3 regions of the Bacillus cereus group sp. Bce041 genome follow, and region 1 is predicted to be linked to each of the others. Evidence: riboswitches for the same ligand, from Rfam matches in the RefSeq annotation. Region 1 holds a riboswitch; each other region holds the start of a gene.

Region 1 (7,355 bases):
ACTTGAAGTATAAGTGGGTAAAGATTAACCGTGGCGGCCCAGAGTGTGTAGAAGGCCTATTAAGTGAAGTGCATGAAGAATGTATTACGCTAGTAAACGGTGATGAAGTTATTTATATCATTAATTATCATATTAAGAGTGTGAGTCAAGTAGTGAAATGTAAAAAGAATGAAGATGAATAATGTTTAATAAATAAGAGGGGCATTATGAGGGAAAGAGAAGAACAATTTCTTATTTCGATAGTATGAAAAGGAATTACTTACTATTAAGACAGAACATTGCCCTGATTATTTTTTTGAAACGGAAGATAGGAAAGCTGAAATTCATAGGAAGGAGGATATAGATGAATGAGTTAAACAAAAGTATTGGGGAAAATATATATGTTAAATTAATCGGTGAAAAAAAGGTTTAAAGGTATATTAATAGACGTAGGAAATGACATTATTGTTCTTTACAATGGACAAGACTATGTATATATATCTTTATATCATGTACAATACTATAAATTTTTAAGACCACATGACGAAGACATACTAAAACCAGATGTTGATTCTGTAATTAAGAGGGAATCCCCTTCAATTTCTTTGAGAAAAGTATTAAGTACTTCTAAAGGGATTTTTACAGAAGTTTATGTAGCAGGAAATGCTCCAATACATGGTTATGTTACAAGTGTGATGAACGACTATATTGTTTTTTATAGTCCGGTTTATAAAACGGTATATATATCTTTAAAGCATTTAAAATGGTTAATTCCGTATAAAGAAAACCAAGTACCGTATGCCCTCAATAAAAATGAACTCCCCGTAAATCCGTTAAATATTACATTAGCTAGAACATTTGAAGAACAGCTTATTAAAATGACTGGGAAAATTATGGTGTTTGATTTAGGTGAGGAGTCCAATAAAATTGGAAAAATGGCGAAAATTGATGAAGGTCATATTGAAATATCAAAAGCACGTGATGCAAAAATGTATGTGAATATTCAACATGTAAAATCCGTCCATTGTCCGTAGATTAGTTGGAAGGGCTGACTTTTTCTTTTATATGCAGAAGAAAAGGTCGAGCCTATTTGTTTTAGTTTAATTTGAAGATGAGGGGAAAAATGAATTGAATATAAACATAGTATAGTGTGATTTTTTAAAAGGTAACTTTACACTAACTTATAAAAATTGTGTACGAGCTATCTTTTTATGTATTCAATTTATTTTTTGAGGAGGAGCTGCTCAACTAATTTATTAAAGGGGTTTTGTTTGTGGAGCAGTTTCCGAATTCGTTATCAATTACATTGCTTGGTAGTGCTGGTGGAGCAGCAAAAGCAGTTTTAGCAATTTTAAATCAAGCGATAGCAAATGAAAAAGATCCAATTTATGAAGTATTAAAGAATGCCAAATTTCATTTGGTGGATATAAAACAAAAAGATAGGACTTATTATGATGAGTTGTTTTCGAATTTGAAAAGTCAATTATATTTATATGAAATAAACCTTCAAAATGTAGTGGAATTTAAACAACATTTAAAAGAAAAAAGAACGAGTGTTGTGATTGATGTTTCAGGGGCAGATACAATTAGAGTATTAAGCTGCTGTAATGAACTAGGAATTTGTTATATTAACTCAGCCTTGGAAAATGAGGCAGTAGATCAGGACGATAGCTTAATCGGCTTTCAGCTTACGGAAAGATATACAAGGTTTGAGAAGGAGAAAGAGAAATTTACAAATACAAAAGCGATTATAGGTTCAGGTATGAATCCAGGTGTTGTTCAATGGATGGTTGTTGAGCTTATGAAGGAACGACCAAATGAAAGGCCAAGAGCATGTTATATTGTAGAACATGACACATCGTTTTTGAATGATACAGCACTTATAAAGCCACATACACTTTATGCTTCATGGGCAGTAGAGCGATTTTTAGATGAAGCAATCTGGAGTTATCCGATGTATATGAGTCATCATCGTCCTCTTTACTTTTATGAAGATGTATATGCTTCAGAGTATAAAGTGAAGTTAGGAGAAAAAGAATTCTATGGTTGTTTAATGCCACATGAGGAAGTATTAATTTTAGGGAAAAACTTTAATATGGAAGTTGGTTTTCTTTACCGAATTAATGAGTATACAACAAATATAATTAGACAGAACTTAGATCAAGTAGAAGATTTATGGAACTGGAATCGTAAAGTGTTTAATCCAGCGGAAGAAGAGGTTGCTGGAGAGGACTTGGTCGGTGTGTTACTCGTTTATGAAAATAGTGAGACATATATGTATAATGTGATGAATAGTAGCCAAGTTTTTCGTAAATATAAAACGAATGCAACGTATTTTCAAGTAGGGTGCGGGATTTATGCGGGCTTGTCCAGTTTACTTTTAGATCAATTTGAACAAGGTGCTTATTACGTTGAGGAGTTGTTATTAAATACAGAAAGTAAGTACGGTGAGTATTTAAATTTATATATGAAGGATTTTGTAATAGGGCATAATAATTTTACGGATGGATTGTTACATGACAGGGTAAGATGGATGTAAGTTGTTACCAAAAGGAAGGAGAGATCTCCTTCCTTTCATTATTATAAGGTTAAATATTGCCCTGAAAGCAATTTCATACTTATACTTTAAGGAGATAACAATGAAAGTTTTTTGTATCGATCAAGGGGAGTTTTTATATGAATAAATACAAGAGCTTGATTTATGAAGAAAGAAGAGCCTTAAAGGTATTTATATTATTATTTTATATTATATTCTTTTTATATGACGCTATATATTATTTTGTATATCCTGCTATGAATATTAGTGGAACAGCGGTAGGTTGGCCAGAAGGTAGTCTTGGGATAGGTGTGCCTATATTTGTAATAGCATTATTTCCTATTTCTATATATCTTCAAAAAAGAGGGTATGTATATTCTGTAAAATATTTATTTTTATTTGGGTACATGTTTATCAATCTTGTGAATAATTTAATGATTTATTTGCGAACGGATAGACCTTTTGAACATGGTAGTATGGTAGAAATGTTATTAATTTTATTTGCCCCAGTTTTCGTGAATAGAAAATACTTTTATTTAGTGTCCTTTAGTGTAATTGGAAAGTACGTATTTTTCACATTGCTATTACAAGATTTAAAAGTGGTAATTCCACTTGTTTTATGTATATTCTATTTCATTATTTCACATTCTTTATTAAAACGATTTCAATCTTATGTAAGAACAGTGGTTGAAATGATGAACAATATGAAAGAGACGGAAAATTTAGCTGTGATTGGGACTATGTCTACAACAATTGCCCATGAAATTCGAAATCCGCTAACAGCGTTAAAAGGGTTTACGCAAATGCAAAAAGAAAGAAATCCAACTGATACGATGAGCTACGACATTATGCTACAAGAAATTGAAAGAGTCAATGGATTTGTTAGTGAATTGATGTTGTTAGGAAAACCAAAGCCAACAAATTATGAAAGGTGTAATATACGAGACATCCTTCTATATGTTGTGCATCTAATGGAAAGTTATGCAACGCAATATAGAGTTAAATGTCATTTACAAGTAGATGGGAATTTACCGGCTATAAACGGTGATGATAAGCAATTAAAACAAGTGTTATTAAATATCATTAAAAATGGAATAGAATCAATGCCAGAGGGTGGGGAAATTCATATCCGTGTATATCAAAAAACGCAAGGACATTTGTGTATTTCTGTTGAAGACCAAGGATTTGGTATAGAGAATGAGAAGTTAGAAAAAATCGGCAAGGCGTTTTACACAACAAAGGAGACTGGTACAGGACTTGGATTAATGATTACATATAAAATTATTAAGGAACATCAAGGGAGTATCACGATCCAAAGTAGTGTAGGAGTAGGAACGAAAGTAGAAATTTTTTTGCCGACCTTTTAATGTATTGGGAGAAAAGATTTTTCAGAAAAGTGTTCTTGTTGTGTAAATATAAACATTTTATAAAATGTTTCAAGAAGGGTTTTTTTTATAAAATACTTCGTTTATAATGGAGGAAAATATCGACATGAGATTGATTGCTCATGTAGCGGTTCAGTAGTGTTATGAAAAGATAAGAAGGGGTGCACACGCATCCTTTTTTCTATGCAGATATTATGAAAGAGGTGGTATGATGGAATTAACATTAAATTCGACTGTATGTTTACACACGATTCAATTTCGAAAAGAGCAAAAGAATTATATTGTAAAAGATACAATTACAGGAGAAAAATATGAAATGCCGCCACTTTGGATTGATGCATTGGCAATGATGCGTGACGGTTTTTTATTGGGGGAAATTGAGGATAAATTAAAAGAAGAGTATCCATCCGAAGAAGTGAATATGTTAGCATTCACGAGGCAACTGTTAGAACTAGAACTTGTTGAAATGGTAGATGGAGAAGAGATAGCTTGCACAAAGAAGAAAGAGATAGATTGTTTAGCTTGGGTGCGTCCTCGTGTGGAACAATTCTTTCTTAATTTAAATAGAAAATATAGAAGCAAAGACCAGTAGTGGCCTTTGCTTTTTTTATAGGCTGTGTTTAAAAAATAACAGCAAATGCTCTTGCGAAAGCACCGTCACTATTTTTAATTTTTAAAGGTGCTGCTGAGAAAAAGAAACGTTTTGCTTCGATAGCATCTAGATTTGTTAAGTTTTCAATTAAGTAAATATCATTCCCTAGTAATATGTGATGAATCGGTGATGTTTCTGTTGTGACTTCATCAGGAGAAATGAAATCTAAACCGATAGATTTTACTTTTAATCGCACTAGTTCTTTAGCTAATTCTTCAGAAAGATAAAATGCTTCCTTCTCATAAGCTTCTGTATTCCATTTTGTGGATAGATTAGAATGAAAAATAACAATATCACCTTCTTTTATGTCAGTATTATGCAATACTGTCTTAGGTAATTTTCGCTCTTGAATATGTGTTACATCTATAAGAACAGCTTCACCTACAAATTGATCCAGCGGTAATTGATCGATGGTCGTTGCGCCTGAAATAAAATGCGCAGGAGCATCACAATGCGTGCCAACATGAACGACAGAATGAAAATCTGTAACTTGATATCCTGATTCTTCAACACTTGTAACAGCTTCTAGTTGTATTTTAGGTGTTCCAGGAAATTGAGACATATTATTTTCAAATGTTTGTGATAAATCAATTACTTTCATTTTACATACCTCCAATATATGTTTTTCAAATAATAAAAAGCTCATCCTTCAGTATCAAGAAAGATGAGCTTTACATGCTAGTTGAGTTTTATCTTCCAAAATGCATTGCATTTTGCAGGAATTAGCACCTATTCAGTTTGTATAAACTGAGGTTGCTGGGCTTCAAAGGGCCGGTCCCTCTGCCTCTCTTGATAAAGAAGTATTCAGTTTTTAAAATCGGAATTTTCCGATATTTAAATTGTAATTCATTTCCTTTTTGCGTGCAATACAAAATAGGTATTCACCCAAATAAAGCTGCTCGCATATTGTAGCTTATGTAAATAGAATGCTGCGAAGGAGTGAGTGCAGTGACAGGAAATGTATTAAATTATTATGCTGGTGGTAATACAGCTAGGGGATTTCACAATTTATACGAAGAGAATTTAAAAGGATTAGACAGATTATTTATCTTAAAGGGTGGCCCAGGAACGGGAAAATCTTCTTTAATAAAGGCAATAGGTCGTGAATGGATTGAAAAAGGATATGATATTGAATTTTTACATTGTTCTTCTGATAATAAATCGGTTGATGGTGTAATTATCCCACAATTAAAAGTAGGAATTGTTGATGGGACATCGCCGCATGTTATTGAGCCAAAAATGCCAGGAGTTGTTGAAGAGTATATAAATTTAGGAATTGCTTGGGACTCAGATAAACTAAGAAAGCAGAAGTTAGAAATTGAAAGATTTGTTTCAGAAGCAAGCAAAGCTTTTCAGTCTGCTTACGCACGTTTTAAAGAGGCATTGGTTATACATGATGAGTGGGAGAAGATATATATTGATAATATAGATTTTAATAAAGCAAATGAACTAACCAATCAGCTAATCCAGAAATTATTTGCAGATAAAAGCGGGAGACAATCGCTTGTAAAACATCGTTTTTTAGGAGCTGCTACACCGAAAGGAGCAGTTGATTTTGTTCCTAATTTAACAGAAGGGTTACCACATCGTTATTTTATAAAAGGGCGCCCAGGCTCTGGAAAATCAACGATGCTCAAAAAGTTAGCTAAGGCAGCTGAAGAAAAAGGGTTTGAAGTTGAAGTATATCATTGCGGATTTGACCCGAATAGTCTTGATATGGTTATCGTAAGAGAATTAGGTTTTGCAATTTTTGATAGCACCGCACCACATGAATATTTTCCAAGTCGCGAGGGTGATGAAATTATTGATATGTATGCCCTTATTGTTACGCCAGGGACGGATGAGAAATATGCGAAGGAAATTCGTGATGTTTCCATTCAATATAAAGCAAAAATGAATGAGGCGATGTCTTTCTTAGCGAAAGCAAAATCGATTCGTGATAAATTAGAACGAATTTATATTGCTGCTATGGATTTTTCAATAGTAGATGCATATAAAGAGGAGATTCAAAAAGAGTTTGAACGAATTGCTGCTACTGTAATTGAAAAGCAACAATAGACGTTTCATTAGGCTGTCAGTAATTTCTGACAGTTTTTTTAGTATGTAGTAAAATTAATAGTGTATTGTCGAATTTCCAGGGAAATAATCAAAAAATGGAGATGTTATGAAATGAGAGAGAAAATCGAGTTGGAGTTAGAAAGAATTGAAAAAGAGAATGATGTAAAAATTTTATTTGCGGTGGAATCAGGGAGTCGTGCTTGGGGGGTTCCATCGAAAGATAGCGATTATGATGTTAGGTTTGTTTATATACATCCGGTAGAATGGTATTTATCAATTCATGACAAACGAGATGTAATTGAATATCCAATTAGTGATGATTTAGATATAAGTGGTTGGGATATTAAAAAGGCGTTGCAACTATTCGCGAAGTCGAATCCTGCTTTACTTGAGTGGATTCGATCACCAATTTTTTATTCGAAAAACTCTAATTTTCCAGAACTACTTCAACAGATGAGTGAGAAGAATTTTGATCCAAAAGCAACGATATATCATTATTTACATATGGCGTCGAAAAATTATCGTGAATTTTTGCAAGGTGAGAATGTAAAGCTGAAAAAGTACTTTTATGTATTACGTCCCATTTTAGCTTGTAAGTGGCTAGAAGAGAAAACGACTTTACCTCCTGTAGAGTTTGACCGATTAATTACAGAATTATCATTAGAACGTAGCGTATTAGATGAAATTGAAAAGTTGTTAATAAAGAAAAAAGCAGGTACTGAATTAGATGTTGGATTGAAAATTA
Region 2 (7,355 bases), on a different contig from region 1:
GTCCATAGTTCTGGTAAGACGATAACATCTGGCCTTTCCTTCATAGCTTCACTTATTTTATTTTTAGCATTCTCAATATTTTTTTCTACATCTCCAAAAACAATATCCATTTGAATACATGCGACTTTCATTTTTTCAGCCCCATTCTTATTTTTCTCTTTACAAAATACTGGAAAGATTATATCATTTGTCACTAGAATTGTAACAACTTTCAAAAGAGGTGGAAAGTATGAAATTATTTCAACCTTCTGAGATAGTAACATCATTGCCAACACAATTTTTCGCTTCACTTGTTGCAAAAGTTAACAAAGTCGTTGCAGCTGGTCACGATGTTATTAATCTAGGTCAAGGTAATCCAGATCAACCAACACCGCAGCATATCGTAAAAGCTTTACAAGATGCTGCCGAAAAGACCATTCATCATAAATATCCGCCATTTCGCGGACATGAAAGCTTAAAGGAAGCCGTGGCTACATTCTATAAACGTGAATATGGCGTCGAATTAAACCCAAAAACTGAAGTTGCTATTTTATTTGGTGGGAAGGCTGGACTAGTAGAATTACCGATTTGTTTTACAAATCCTGGTGATACGATTCTCGTTCCGGATCCAGGTTATCCAGATTATTTATCCGGGGTTGCTTTAGCAAAAGCACACTTTGAAAGAATGCCACTTATTGCAGAAAATAACTTTTTACCAGATTATACGAACATTGATGACTCTATTGCAGAGCGTGCAAAATTAATGTTTTTAAACTATCCAAATAATCCTACCGGTGCTACTGCATCAAAAGATTTTTTTGATGAAACCATTCACTTTGCTAATAAACATAATATATTAGTTGTTCACGATTTTGCTTATGGCGCTATCGGATTTGATGGTCAAAAACCTGTTAGTTTCTTGCAAGCAGATGGTGCGAAAGATATAGGAATTGAAATTTACACATTATCAAAAACTTTCAATATGGCTGGCTGGCGCATCGCTTTTGCTGTAGGGAATGAAAGTGTGATTGAAACAATTAACCTATTACAAGATCATATGTATGTTAGTATATTCGGTGCAGTTCAAGATGCTGCTCGAGAAGCGCTATTAAGTTCACAGTCTTGTGTAATAGACCTTGTAAATAGTTACGAATCTCGAAGAAACGCTCTTATTTCAGCCTGTCACTCAATTGGTTGGAATGTAGACATTCCAACAGGATCATTCTTTGCATGGCTTCCCGTTCCAAAAGGATATACCTCTGAGCAATTTTCTAATATTTTACTAGAAAAAGCACATGTCGCAGTTGCTCCTGGTGTTGGATTTGGTGAGCATGGCGAAGGGTATGTCCGTGTTGGTCTCTTACATACAGAAGATAGATTACGAGAAGCCATTAATCGAATTGATAAATTAAATTTTTTCAAAAAGTAATTGACAACACGAAAAATATCTGACAAAATTCAGTTATCTTAAAAATTTAAACATTTCTAAATACTTCTTATCAAGAGCAGGTGGAGGGACGAGCCCGACGAAACCCGGCAACCGATCTACAATTGTAGACACGGTGCTAATTCTCGCAGCATTATGCTGACAGATAAGGAGCTGGTTGTAAAAAAACCTCTCCTTAGCTGAGAGGTTTTTTTATTTAACTAGGAGGTTATAACAATGAGCGGAATAATAGCGACGTATTTGATCCATGACGGTTCACATAACTTAGAAAAAAAAGCTGAGCAAATTGCACTTGGTTTAACAATTGGCTCTTGGACTCATTTGCCACACTTATTACAAGAACAATTAAAACAGCATAAAGGCAATGTCATTCATGTTGAGGAATTAGCTGAACATGAACATACCAATTCGTATTTACGTAAAAAAGTAAAACGCGGAATTATTAAAATCGAATATCCGTTATTAAACTTCAGTCCAGATTTACCAGCAATTTTAACGACTACATTTGGAAAACTATCCCTTGATGGCGAAGTAAAATTAATTGACTTAACTTTTTCAGACGAGTTAAAAAAACATTTTCCTGGTCCAAAATTCGGGATAGATGGTATTCGAAACCTTTTACAAGTGCATGATCGTCCCCTTTTAATGAGTATTTTTAAAGGAATGATTGGACGAAATATTGGGTATTTAAAAACGCAATTACGCGATCAAGCAATTGGTGGTGTAGATATAGTAAAAGATGATGAAATATTATTTGAAAATGCATTAACACCACTTACGAAACGCATTGTATCTGGAAAAGAAGTTTTACAATCCGTATATGAAACATACGGACATAAAACGTTATATGCCGTAAATTTAACAGGACGAACTTTTGATTTAAAAGAAAATGCTAAACGTGCAGTGCAAGCTGGAGCTGATATTCTATTATTTAACGTATTTGCTTACGGACTAGATGTACTACAATCACTTGCAGAAGATGATGAAATCCCAGTTCCTATTATGGCACATCCTGCTGTAAGTGGTGCTTATTCAGCATCCAAGTTATATGGAGTTTCATCTCCATTATTACTTGGAAAGCTACTACGTTATGCTGGGGCTGACTTTTCATTATTCCCATCTCCATACGGAAGTGTTGCGCTAGAAAAAGAGGAGGCTCTTGCTATCTCAAAATATTTAACTGAAGACGATGCATCTTTCAAGAAGAGCTTTTCTGTTCCGTCTGCTGGTATTCATCCTGGTTTCGTTCCCTTTATTGTACGAGATTTCGGTAAAGATGTTGTTATTAATGCTGGCGGCGGGATACACGGACATCCAAATGGAGCGCAAGGCGGCGGTAAAGCTTTCCGTACTGCAATTGATGCTACTTTGCAAAATAAACCACTCCATGAAGTAGACGACATAAATTTGCATAGTGCACTACAAATATGGGGAAATCCCTCTTATGAGGTGAAATTATGAGTATTCAAGTATTTTGTGATTTCGATGGCACGATTACAAATAATGATAACATTATGTCCATTATGGAAAAATTCGCACCACCAGAAGCCGAAGAAGTAAAGAATAAAATTTTATCACAAGAACTATCCATTCAAGAAGGTGTTTCTCAATTATTTCAATTAATACCTACTAATCTGCACGATGATATTATTCAATTTTTAATAGAAACTGCTGAAATCCGTAGTGGTTTTCATGAGTTTATACAATTCGTAAAGGAAAATAACATTTCTTTTTACGTGATATCAGGTGGAATGGATTTCTTCGTCTATCCACTCTTACAAGGAATCATTCCAAAAGAGCAAATTTATTGTAATGAAACAGACTTTTCAGCAGAGTTTATTACAGTTAAATGGCCTCATTCTTGTGATGATCATTGTCAAAATCATTGCGGATTATGTAAATCATCATTAATCCGTAAATTAAGTGATACAGATGACTTTCATATTGTAATTGGAGATTCTATTACTGATTTACAAGCCGCGAAACAAGCTGATAAAGTATTCGCTCGCGATTTTCTTATTACAAAGTGTGAAGAAAATCATATTGCTTATACACCGTTTGAAACATTTCAAGATGTGCAAGCTGAATTAAAACTTTTGTTGGAGGTGAAGGCATGAAACAACTTTTTCGTCAATGGTATGACTTAAGCGAGATAAAACAAGAGTTAACAACACGAAATTGGTTCCCAGCAACAAGTGGTAATATTTCTATAAAGGTTAGTCATGAACCACTTACTTTTCTTATTACGGCAAGCGGTAAAGATAAAACAAAAACCACTCCAGATGATTTTCTATTAGTAGATCATGTAGGAGTTCCCGTTTTAGAGACTGAATTACGCCCTTCAGCAGAAACAATATTGCATACACACATTTATAACAATACGAATGCCGGTTGCGTACTTCATGTTCATACAACCGATAATAATGTCATCACAAATTTATATAGTGATGCAGTCACCCTTCAAAATCAAGAAATTATTAAAGCTCTCGATATTTGGGAAGAAGGTGCAACCATTCACATTCCTATTATCGAAAACCATGCCCATATCCCAACACTTGGAGAAAACTTCCGAAAGCATATACAAGGAGATTCGGGTGCAGTATTAATCCGTAACCACGGTATTACCGTATGGGGCCGAGATAGCTTTGATGCAAAGAAGAGATTAGAAGCTTATGAGTTTTTATTCCAATTTCATATAAAACTATTATCAATTCAAGGAGGCGTTTCTAATGGCGCAAATTCGTATTCATGAAGTAAATACTCGTATTGAAAATGAAGTGGAAGTATCTAAATTTCTACAAGAGGAAGGCGTTTTATATGAGAAATGGAATATTTCTAAACTTCCTACTCATTTAAATGAAAATTATTCGTTAACGGATGAAAACAAAGCTGAAATATTAGCTATTTTTTCAAAAGAAATCGCTGATGTTTCAGCACGTCGAGGTTATAAAGCACATGATGTAATCTCACTTTCAAGTAGCACACCTAACCTTGACGAATTATTAATTAATTTCCAAAAGGAACACCATCATACAGATGACGAAGTTCGCTTTATCGTCAGTGGTCACGGCATTTTCGCTATTGAAGGTAAAGATGGGAAATTCTTTGATGTTGAACTTGAGCCAGGCGATTTAATATCTGTTCCTGAAAATGCAAGACATTATTTTACCTTGCAAGATGATCGCCAAGTTGTAGCTATTCGTATTTTTGTGACAACTGAAGGCTGGGTTCCAATCTATTAAGGTAGTTAGTTGAATAAAAGGACTTGGACCCCCTTTTCCAAACTTTTATTCACTCTACATATATACATCCTCCTATGGAACAGGCTTATTTCATTTTGAAATAAGTCTGATTTTTTATTTACTTGAAAGTACCATTTCATCACAAATTTACACCTTAATTTTTCAAGTGCATTTTTCGAACATTTTTTGAACATTTATTGAATTTTTTCTGAAAATTCTGTTTTATATGTGATATACTACAATTAACTTAGAAGGAAAATAATATCGCAAACAGAGGGGGATAATCATGAGCTTACTTATCGCACTTATACTTGGAGTTACATGTGGAGCATTTCCTGTTATTTTAGGAGCTATTATGGAAGAGTTAGAAATTGGTGTTTTAGGATTTGTCGCATCTTGTGTAAGCGCTTTATTATTTGGTTTATTCGGCGCTATTCCTGTTTCAATTCTGTGTGCTTTTTATATAATACGCCATGCTCGTACAAAACAATTTGGTCCTAATCACATCGCACAAATTATCCCGTTCCCGGTTGAACGATGCCGACGCGCTTCTAACTTATAATTATAAAAATTAAAGATGACTAAATAAATAAAAGTCCTCAAATGAGGACTTTTATTTATTTTCTTCTAGAAATTGAAACAATTCTTGTAGATGTAGGGCATCTTCACCATAGCTAACAGATACATGAAATATACCATCAATCTCAGCTTGCATATAAAGATCCACTCCATCACGATCATATTTCAATGCCAAATAAAACTCCATTTCTTCTAACATCTTTTTTGAGGTTCGAATTACATAATGTCCCTTCTCATCTCTTCCATATTCAAATTCTGGTTCAAAATCATATTTTTGTTTAAAAGCTTCTTTTTGTTTTTCATTAATTTGCATACAAGTAGCTCGCTGTACAGTATCAATCATCTCATCAAACTTTTGAAGGTCCACCTCGTTTACCCCCTTATATATTTTTTATATAGTACTTGTGTTCCACTATTTTCTTCGCCATCCTTAATTAACTCTTCATACAATTCTTTCGCCAAACTTAAGCCTGGGACTGGTAATTGTAATTTTTCTGCTTCCTCTAAAGCAATTTTCATATCTTTCATAAAATGCTTTACATAAAATCCTGGCTCAAAGTCTCCTTTTAACATTCGAGGAGCTAAATTACTTAATGACCAGCTACCTGCCGCCCCTGTTGAAATACTCTCTAACACTTTATCTGGATTCAGTCCAGCCTTCTTCGCGTAAGCAACAGCTTCACATACTCCAATCATATTGGAAGCAATCGCAATTTGATTGCACATTTTTGTATGTTGTCCACTCCCAGCTGGTCCTTGTAATTGAATGTTTGTTCCTAACTTTTCAAGTAAAGGTAAGCATCTATCATATATTTCTTTCTCCCCACCTACCATAATTGCGAGTTTTGCTTCTTTCGCACCAACATCTCCTCCTGAGACAGGTGCATCTAACGTATATATATTTTTGCTTTTTGCAACTTCATTAATCCGTTTTGCTAAAGTAGGTGTAGATGTCGTAAAGTCAATTGCTATCATACCTTCTTTTGCATGTTCTATAATTCCTTCTATACCAAAATACACTTCTTCTACATCATGTGGATATCCAACCATTGTCATTACAATATCAACTTGCTTTACTAACTCTTTTGGCGTATTACACCAATTTGCACCATCTTGCACTAAAGAATCTGTTTTTGCTTTCGTTCTATTATATACATATACTTTGTGACCATCTTGCATTAAGTGATAAACCATACTTTTTCCCATTACGCCAATACCAATGAAACCTATTGATAAAGTTTTATGTTCCATTTTCTCATCCCCTTTGTTCTAATAAATCATTTACCATCTTTCGGAACTCTTTATTAAAGTCATCATCCATACTATTTTTCACATTTGAAAATAAAATAACAAAAGTTCCTTTTTCTTTATTAAAATTATTGAAAGTGTTCCAACCAGATAATACACCATGATTATGAAAATAATCTGGATATATATAAAAACTAAATGCATATTTCCGTTCTGCTGAAGGTGAAAACATTGCTTGTATACTTTGTTCAGAAAGAAGTTTTCCATTTATAATTGCTTCGTCTAATTTCTTCATATCTCCAACTGTCGTATACATCTCACCACAACCATATAGCCAATCCATGCCTAACTTCTGCGCTGGTACAAGCTCTTGATCTTTTTTCACATAACCCTTTGTAAAATTTTTATCTCCAGGTACCATATTTCCCATACCGGATTCATGCATATCTGCTTTTACAAATATGTTTTCTTTTATGTAATCTCCTAAAGGTTTTTTCGATATATGTTCTATTATATAAGCAAGCACCATATAATTATAATCTGTATATCTCCAACCTGTTCCTGCAGGAAATTCTAAATTTTGACGTCCAATCCAATTAATTAATTGTAAGCGGGAAGCCGCATTAATATTGCCTTTTGCGTGTTCAGGTAAACCAGAGGTATGCGTTAATAAATGATATAGCGTAATATTTTTATTCTCCGGAAATGAAGGAATATATTTATTTACATTATCTTGAATATTCAATTTCCCTTGTTCTTGCAGCTGTAAAATAGATGTGGCAACGACTGTTTTCGTAATAGAACCGATACGATATTTTGTTTGAGGCGTATTTTCTATTTTATTTTGAACATCAGCATAC
Region 3 (7,355 bases), on a different contig from region 1:
AGGGAGATACCCCAATGCAAAATGCAGTAAAACTGGATGAAATCGATCATAAAATTATGAACTTGTTGTATGAAAATGCGAGAATTTCCGTTTCAGAAATAGGACGAATTATATCCATGACGCAACCTGCTGTAAAAGAGCGTATTAATAAACTTGAAGATCAAGGAGTTATAGCGGCTTATCGAACGAAATTTGAGCCTGCAAAAATTAATAAAAACATTCAAGCATTCATCATGTTTAAAACGAGCCAATGCTCTGATTTTATTCAATTTTGTAATGCCGCTCCTGAAGTAACAGATTTATATCGAATTAGTGGGGAGTTTAATTATATGATGAAGGTCATGAGCGATTCGATGGATTCTCTCGCTACATTTTTAGACTCTTTAATGCAATTTGGCTTGTCATCTCCTTTAATTGTTTTAAAGAGTGAGTTTGAGGAGAAATTGTCATTCTAATAAAGGATACGTATTATCCTCCGCTAACAGTAAAAGCTTTTCCTTTATGAGAAAATCCAACAAAATTAATGATTAGTAACAAAAAAAGAACATTGATTTTCAATGTTCTTTTTTATATCTCTACTTATTATTTAGATTGCTATTCGAAAAAAGTACCTTAATCCCCTTACCCTTGATTCCTCTGCGCCTCTCTAAACTCCTCCTTCACCTTCTCTAACAACCCTTCTTCCGTAATTAATCGATACGCCGTATTTGCTAATGCTTTTGCCGATGTAATTAATGCTTTATCTCCAAGTTCTGAACGTGCTGCTTCTCTAAATTCATTCGTATGTGCAATTAAATCATCTGGTCCGATTTTAATGTACGGATGAATTGTCGGTACGACTTGACTTACGTTTCCTGCGTCGGTTGAACCGATTCCTACTCTTTCTTTACGATTTACATCTTCACCTAATAGTTCTAGTTCTTCCGCTACAATATCGTTATATGTTTTTGTTACGAGTAATTCATCGATTTCATTTTGGAATTGATGGATTTTTACTTTCGCACCTGTTGCTAACGCTGCTCCCTCAGCAATGTTTCTTACTTTTTCTGTTACTTCCGCGCATCTTTTTCGCGTTGCTGCACGGATGAAGAACCTAGCCGCGGCATAGTCAGGAATAATGTTAGGTGCTTTTCCTCCTTCTGTAATGACGCCATGAATTCTCACGTCTGACGGAAGTTGTTGGCGAAGTGCATTAATACCGTTATAGAGCTGAATAACCGCATCTAATGCGTTAATCCCTTCTTCTGGCGAAGCTGCAGCGTGAGCTGTTTTTCCGTAAAAATGAAAATCAAGTGGATCGACTGCTAGTGAAGGACTCGTTGTCGCTGTTTTTCCGCTCGGATGAATCATAAGCGCCGCATCAATGTCTTTAAATAAACCTGCCTTTACATAACTTGATTTCGCGCTACCATTTGGCCCGCCTTCTTCTGCTGGCGTACCAAACACGACAACTTCTCCGCCAATTTCTTCAAGTGTTTCTGATAATGCAATTGCTGCTGCAACGCTAATTGTGCCAATTAAATTGTGACCACACGCATGGCCAAGTCCTGGTAAAGCGTCATACTCAGCTAAAAATGCGATTGCTGGTCCTTGTTTTCCAGAGCTTTTTCGCGCGATAAATCCCGTTTCATGTCCAGCTATATTGTGCTGCAACTGAAACCCTGCACTACCTAGTAATAAACTTAACGTTCTTGATGCGTAAAACTCTTGGTTTCCAATCTCCGGATTCGCATGAATATCATGACTTGTTTCTATGTACTTTTCCTTATTTCTTTCGATACTCTCTTCAATTGTTTTTCTTTGTGACGCTACTCCTGTCGCTCCCATTTTTCTTCCTCCTTTTATTTTCACGTAAAAAAGCCTCTTTCTAAAAGATAGAAAGAGGCTTTTGTATATACAGTCAAAATGAGCTTCTTTCTTATCTTTCAAGTTACCTTGCTGGAATTGGCACAGTATTCATAACGAATCCGCTGCCGAGGTATCATAGGGCCAGTCCCTCCACCTCTCGCGATAAGAATTTTCATAAAATTATATTAAATTATTTTTTATTCTAAGTTCATTCCAAGTAAAAGTCAAGGAATTCCTATCCGAATTTACCGAATATCTAAAAATCCTTTTAATACACCAATTGTCTCAGGTGCTTGCAGTCTTGCACATACGTACGGAAATTCCGTACTACCTTCAAACATCATTTGAGATGTAAGCGGTGCGCCTGCCCAGAAGATTTCATCATCGATTACTAGGAACGGGAATGCTTTATTTTGTCTTTGTAACTTTACATTTTTCAGTGGAACTGGTCCGTCACTATACACTGTTATTTGCGCATTTGTACGCATTAACGCTTGCCATACTCGCTTATCCACTTGTTTTGTACTTGGAAGTGAAATAATAATTTTTCGTTTTGCTGCTAAAATATCTTTTAATAGCCCTTTCGTTTCCTCAAGATTCATTTCCATAAACCAGCGTAAACGTTTCGATATTTTTCGTTCCCACAATTGTCTTGATGTCGTGCGATCATACACATCTCCGTGACGTTCTATATGAGCTGTTAATTGTGATAACGCTTGTTTTCTCGAAAGGTTTTTACGCATATAATGGCAATCTGATAATTGAATGAACTTCCCTCTCGCCCTTGTCACTGCTACATTGACGAGGCGATGGTTTTTGTGATCAAAGAATAATACGCCAGGTCGTTCTTGCGGATAACTATCCACCGTATCAAAAATCATCATATCTCTTTCAGAACCTTGGAACTTATGAACTGTCGCCGCTAAAACTGGTATGTTTTGATATTTCGTTCTCTGCAACATTTCTCTAATACACGTCGATAAAAAGCGTGACTGCGCCCTGTAAGGTGTCACAATACCAATTGATTGAACACCGTCTAACAATCCGATTAACATCATTTGCATTGCTACTAAACCAGACATAATGTTAAAACGTGAACCAGAAGCAGCATCTTTTAACGAAAAAGCTCCCATTTGGCTCGTATCAAATAAAACACTCGCTTCATTTGCAAACGGCTGCAATTGCGCAAGTTCTTTACGCTCTGAAACAGACGGATGATCGTATACTCTATTTTTATAAATAAACGAATTCGTAAACTTCGATATATCCGCATGCATACGTCTTTGTTCCTGCAACATAAATAGGTTTGGGTGTGCTTCTGATTTATTAACAGACTCAACAATCCCAGCATGGTAAAACATATCTTCCCCAAGCCATTTGCGAACCAGTTCATGATTTGCCATAGCAATTGGAGGTAACTGTAAAAAGTCACCGCAAACGACGATACGTTTTCCAAGTGAAGCAGCTAATGCAATTTGCGGAACGAACGCCATACTCACCTCATCTACGACAACTAAATCAAATGTACGCTCATAAATTAGCGCATCAATGGCACATTTCGATAAAGTTACGCCGATTACTTTCGCATTTTCAATATATTCTTTTTCTACTTCTTTAATTTTAGCCCTTTGCTTTCGAAGATCACTTTCAATCTCCTGCATACGCTTCTTATCAGAGGACGTTGCCTTATACGATAAGATTTTTTCACGAAGCTCTTGGCGTGTTTCTTCCAAGTAGAGTCTTTCCTCACCCCATGATCCGTTCGTCGTTTCAACTAACTTAGATGCAAGTAACGTTTCATGATTTCGTATATGTTCATGTTGACTATAACCGTAACGAACAATTTCGCCAGGCGTCCATTTCTTTTTCTTCTCAATTTGCTTCGTTACTTCACTCATTAATACGTCTACTGCCGCATTACTATGAGCTAACACAAGTACCGATTTTCCTTTTTGATAATGAGCCGAAATAATACGTGATAAATTGTAAGACTTCCCTGTTCCCGGCGGTCCCCATACGTACGTTGTCGGATTATAAAACGCGCGATATGCCAGTTCATTTTTTGGATTTTTCATCTTCTCAATATGTTTCGGGCTGCTCGTCCCATCAACAAGACGCTTTATACGATTACGTTTCAGCTTATCTTTACGTGCTTCTTTCAATCGCTCTTGCAGTTGCTCTAAAAGTTGCCACGGTTCACTGTATAAAACCGCTTCTCTTATTTCACCTTGTATATAATCATTTAATTTCAGTTCTATTTCTAATCCATGTACAGATAATACTTCTCCTGTCGCTTCCTCACCATCGAACTCAATTCGAATCGGTGAACCTTCAGGTAAGCTTACTTCCGAAATAAGCTGAAATACGTACACTGTACTTTCATAATCTGTATATAAAAAACGACCATTCATGATAGAAATTTTACTACCACCTATCGTTTTCCAATGTTTAATTTCATATGCTAATGCATAATGCCACTCTTTCATCGTTTCCGATAATGAAGGAGTTTGAGTAGTTGTATTCATCGTATAATCTCCTTCCTTCTCCCCAAACATACTTTCTCACTATACCATATAACACGCTAAAATTTGTAAGGTTTTTATCTTGCTTATTTTCTTAATTTTCAATAATATATTGTATATAATTTTCAGAAAGAAGGAATCTACATGCCAGTTAGAAGAATAGAACACGTTGGACTTATGGTTGCAAACTTAGAAGCATCTATCTCATTTTATGAAGAAGTAGTCGGCTTACAGCTCCTTAAACGTATGGGGCACCCGAACCCAGACTTAAAACTCGCTTTTTTAGGTGTGGAAGAATCGAAGGAAACGATACTCGAACTCATTGAAGGTTATAACTCTTCTCTTCCGGCAGAAGGAAAAGTACATCACATTTGCTTTAAGGTAGATTCATTAGAGGATGAAATTGAAAGAATACAAAAACACGGCGTAACCTTTTTACTAGGAGAAGAAATCGAAACATTACCAGATGGAACACGTTACATATTCTTCGCTGGCCCTGATGGAGAGTGGATTGAGTTTTTTGAGACGGAGAGATAAAGTGAAACTTTAGTCAGCCCACAATAAACGGGATAATAACTTTATGATTCACATAAGGAGTAGAAACTGATGAATACAGTTTTTATTATCGTTTTTTGGGTACTTATACTATTTCCACTTCTTAATATCATTCTGATAAAGAAGTGGAATATAAGTCCCATTGATCTCATGGGGGTATTTGGCAATTTAAAAATGCTGTTTACTTATAGCACTTTTACGAATGCAAAAATAGCCAAAATACGCAAGCAGTTTCGCATAAAAACTTGCATATTTTAGGCTGTTTAATTGTACTCCTTATTTTGTTAAAGTTACCCGTCAGTTCAATTCCAAAGATCTCAGCTGACGATTAACTCAAGTACCGATTTCGGATGACCCTCATGTGATGAAGTTCGTGTTCTGTATCCGCTACACTATCTGTAGCAACAGTTGCTATCTCATTTTCTTCAACACTTGACAAGGTAACACCTTCTTTTCAAATTCAAAGAAAAGTTTTTATTTTTCAGCATAAAGCATTATAACTCAACTGTTTTCATACAAAATTTTATGTAAAAAAAGAAAAGCGAGGCTCCCTCATATCCCCGCTACATCAATGATGTATAAAATCCTATATAAGAGATACATAGACCAAAAAACAAGATCCCCTGTACATACAAGGATTCTATGAAATTATTTGCTATCGATAATGGGACGTTATGTTAACTATATACGAATATCATATTCATCCAAAATTGCCCTTATTGATGGTACAATTAAAGTCTTGGAGGGGGATTATGGGAATTATTTTATATTTTGCATTTTATTTTGGAGTACTGTTTCTTATAATTGGTACTGCATTAGTTTTATTTATTATGGCTGCATTACCAAAAATCTGGAGTAAAAATCTATCATTCGTAATGATCGGTTTAGGGATAAATATACTTACTATTCCGTTGTCTTTTTTTATAGGTGGGATGGCAACAAATTGTCCTGATAGTACTAGGTTAGATTTTTGGAAAGGATTTTTCTTTATTCAAAAAATACCGCTCTTTTTACTGAGTTTTTTATTATTTTTAACTGTGGTGTTGTGGTTTATTCGTAAGAACAAGAAAAAAGTAAACATATAGAATTTCAAAACGACTTCCAATAACAAGAATTATGTAAATAAGCTGTCCATGTGGACAGCTTATTGTTTTTTTTTGCTTAGCGTGCAAAATTCGAGTCTTGTTGGCGGTACCCCATCGCTATCAAGCTAAGTTCATACAACATCAAAGTCATTACAGCTCCATGAGTGCCTAATACTACTTTCCTTTTAAACATATAATTACATTTCTATTATTTATTTTACCACTTGTACAGATGCTGGTTTCCACCCTTGATTCTCTACCCAATCAATATTAACCTTATATTTTTTATTACTTTGTTTATCTCGTACATTACCGTAGGCTTTATTATTACCATTATTTCCAATAAAATCGAAAATCAATTGGCTCTCTGGAACATCAACAGCATAAGAGATTGCTTTTTTCATCTCACTCCAATCTACTGTTCCTTCTTTAAATTTCATATCAGGTTTTGCTCCTTGCTCTGTACCAATTGGCTTCCATGAAGGATTAGTTTGAGGATCCTTTTCTTGAGATACCGTTTTTTCTTCCTCTTTATTTTCAGTTTCGTTCGTTTTTACCGATTTTTCTACTTTTTGTTTCCCTTCTAACTGTGCTGCTTCTTTATCTTCGCTTTTCTTTTCTTCTATCTTTGCTATTTCTTTATCTTCAGTTTTCTTCTCTTCTAACTTTGTTGCTTCTTTATCTTCAGTTTTCTTCTCTTCTATCTTTGCTGCTTCTTTATCTTCAGTTTTCTTCTCTTCTATCTTTGTTGCTTCTTTATCTTCAGTTTTCTTCTCTTCTATCTTTGCTGTTTCTTTATCTTCAGTTTTCTTCTCTTCTATCTTTGTTACTTTCTTTTCTTGAGCAATTGCTTTCGTTGATGTATTAGAAGGGGTAAACAATTGGTATGTCACTATACCAACTGTCACTAATACCAAAGTAAATGCAATATTAAAAATTGCCTTTTGACGACGATTCTGTTGTTTTTCTTGAAATCTGCTTACTTGTCCCATTCTTCAAACCTCCGTGTTTACTTTCTTCTCTACTCTTTATGTATTATCCCTAAAATTCTTAATATTTTTATTAAACAATAGAAATAAACTACACTTTCCATACAGGATTTCATATCATAATAAAATTTGTGTTTTTTCAAGTATCTGACATATGTTATTCAAAATAGTTTAATACATTAAAAATTGATAAGCTTCTGCACTTAAGAAACCTTCAATTTTATTCAAAGGTGATTCCAATTACGTCCACATTAGATCTCCTGTAGAAAGCTTTTTAACAATTAAACCTCTTCTTCCCTTATTAATAATTTTAAAATTAAATTTCCCTCTATAGTATAATAAAGATGTTTCGTTTT

The links. A riboswitch is a leader RNA that binds a small molecule or an ion and turns the genes downstream of it on or off. The one in region 1 is predicted to bind S-adenosylmethionine.
Region 2: another riboswitch for S-adenosylmethionine. It lies ahead of mtnW (2,3-diketo-5-methylthiopentyl-1-phosphate enolase); the one in region 1 lies ahead of ACUN13_RS21640 (cyclase family protein).
Region 3: another riboswitch for S-adenosylmethionine. It lies ahead of ACUN13_RS18100 (M20 family metallopeptidase); the one in region 1 lies ahead of ACUN13_RS21640 (cyclase family protein).

The regions. Positions count from the first base shown of each region.
Region 1 is NZ_JBQXON010000007.1:133,682-141,036, reverse strand. It holds gene ACUN13_RS21665 (hypothetical protein) at 1-182, shown strand, start outside; partial or broken gene ACUN13_RS21660 (DUF2642 domain-containing protein) at 344-1,013, shown strand; gene ACUN13_RS21655 (hypothetical protein) at 1,253-2,518, shown strand; gene ACUN13_RS21650 (ATP-binding protein) at 2,656-3,882, shown strand; gene ACUN13_RS21645 (hypothetical protein) at 4,112-4,492, shown strand; gene ACUN13_RS21640 (cyclase family protein) at 4,521-5,153, opposite strand; SAM riboswitch class I at 5,239-5,351, opposite strand; gene ACUN13_RS21635 (PRK06851 family protein) at 5,501-6,610, shown strand; gene ACUN13_RS21630 (nucleotidyltransferase domain-containing protein) at 6,722-7,355, shown strand, end outside.
Region 2 is NZ_JBQXON010000001.1:328,194-335,548, forward strand. It holds gene ACUN13_RS01610 (carbon-nitrogen family hydrolase) at 1-215, opposite strand, end outside; gene ACUN13_RS01615 (pyridoxal phosphate-dependent aminotransferase) at 230-1,408, shown strand; SAM riboswitch class I at 1,473-1,578, shown strand; gene mtnW (2,3-diketo-5-methylthiopentyl-1-phosphate enolase) at 1,643-2,887, shown strand; gene ACUN13_RS01625 (2-hydroxy-3-keto-5-methylthiopentenyl-1-phosphate phosphatase) at 2,884-3,543, shown strand; gene ACUN13_RS01630 (methylthioribulose 1-phosphate dehydratase) at 3,540-4,178, shown strand; gene ACUN13_RS01635 (1,2-dihydroxy-3-keto-5-methylthiopentene dioxygenase) at 4,156-4,668, shown strand; gene ACUN13_RS01640 (hypothetical protein) at 4,955-5,230, shown strand; gene ACUN13_RS01645 (DUF3909 family protein) at 5,282-5,614, opposite strand; gene ACUN13_RS01650 (NAD(P)-dependent oxidoreductase) at 5,620-6,498, opposite strand; gene ACUN13_RS01655 (serine hydrolase) at 6,503-7,355, opposite strand, start outside.
Region 3 is NZ_JBQXON010000005.1:253,086-260,440, forward strand. It holds gene ACUN13_RS18095 (Lrp/AsnC family transcriptional regulator) at 15-455, shown strand; gene ACUN13_RS18100 (M20 family metallopeptidase) at 622-1,827, opposite strand; SAM riboswitch class I at 1,916-2,017, opposite strand; gene ACUN13_RS18105 (AAA domain-containing protein) at 2,094-4,403, opposite strand; gene ACUN13_RS18110 (VOC family protein) at 4,515-4,907, shown strand; gene ACUN13_RS18115 (hypothetical protein) at 5,678-6,010, shown strand; gene ACUN13_RS18120 (YrrS family protein) at 6,223-7,002, opposite strand; gene ACUN13_RS18125 (sodium:proton symporter) at 7,240-7,355, opposite strand, start outside.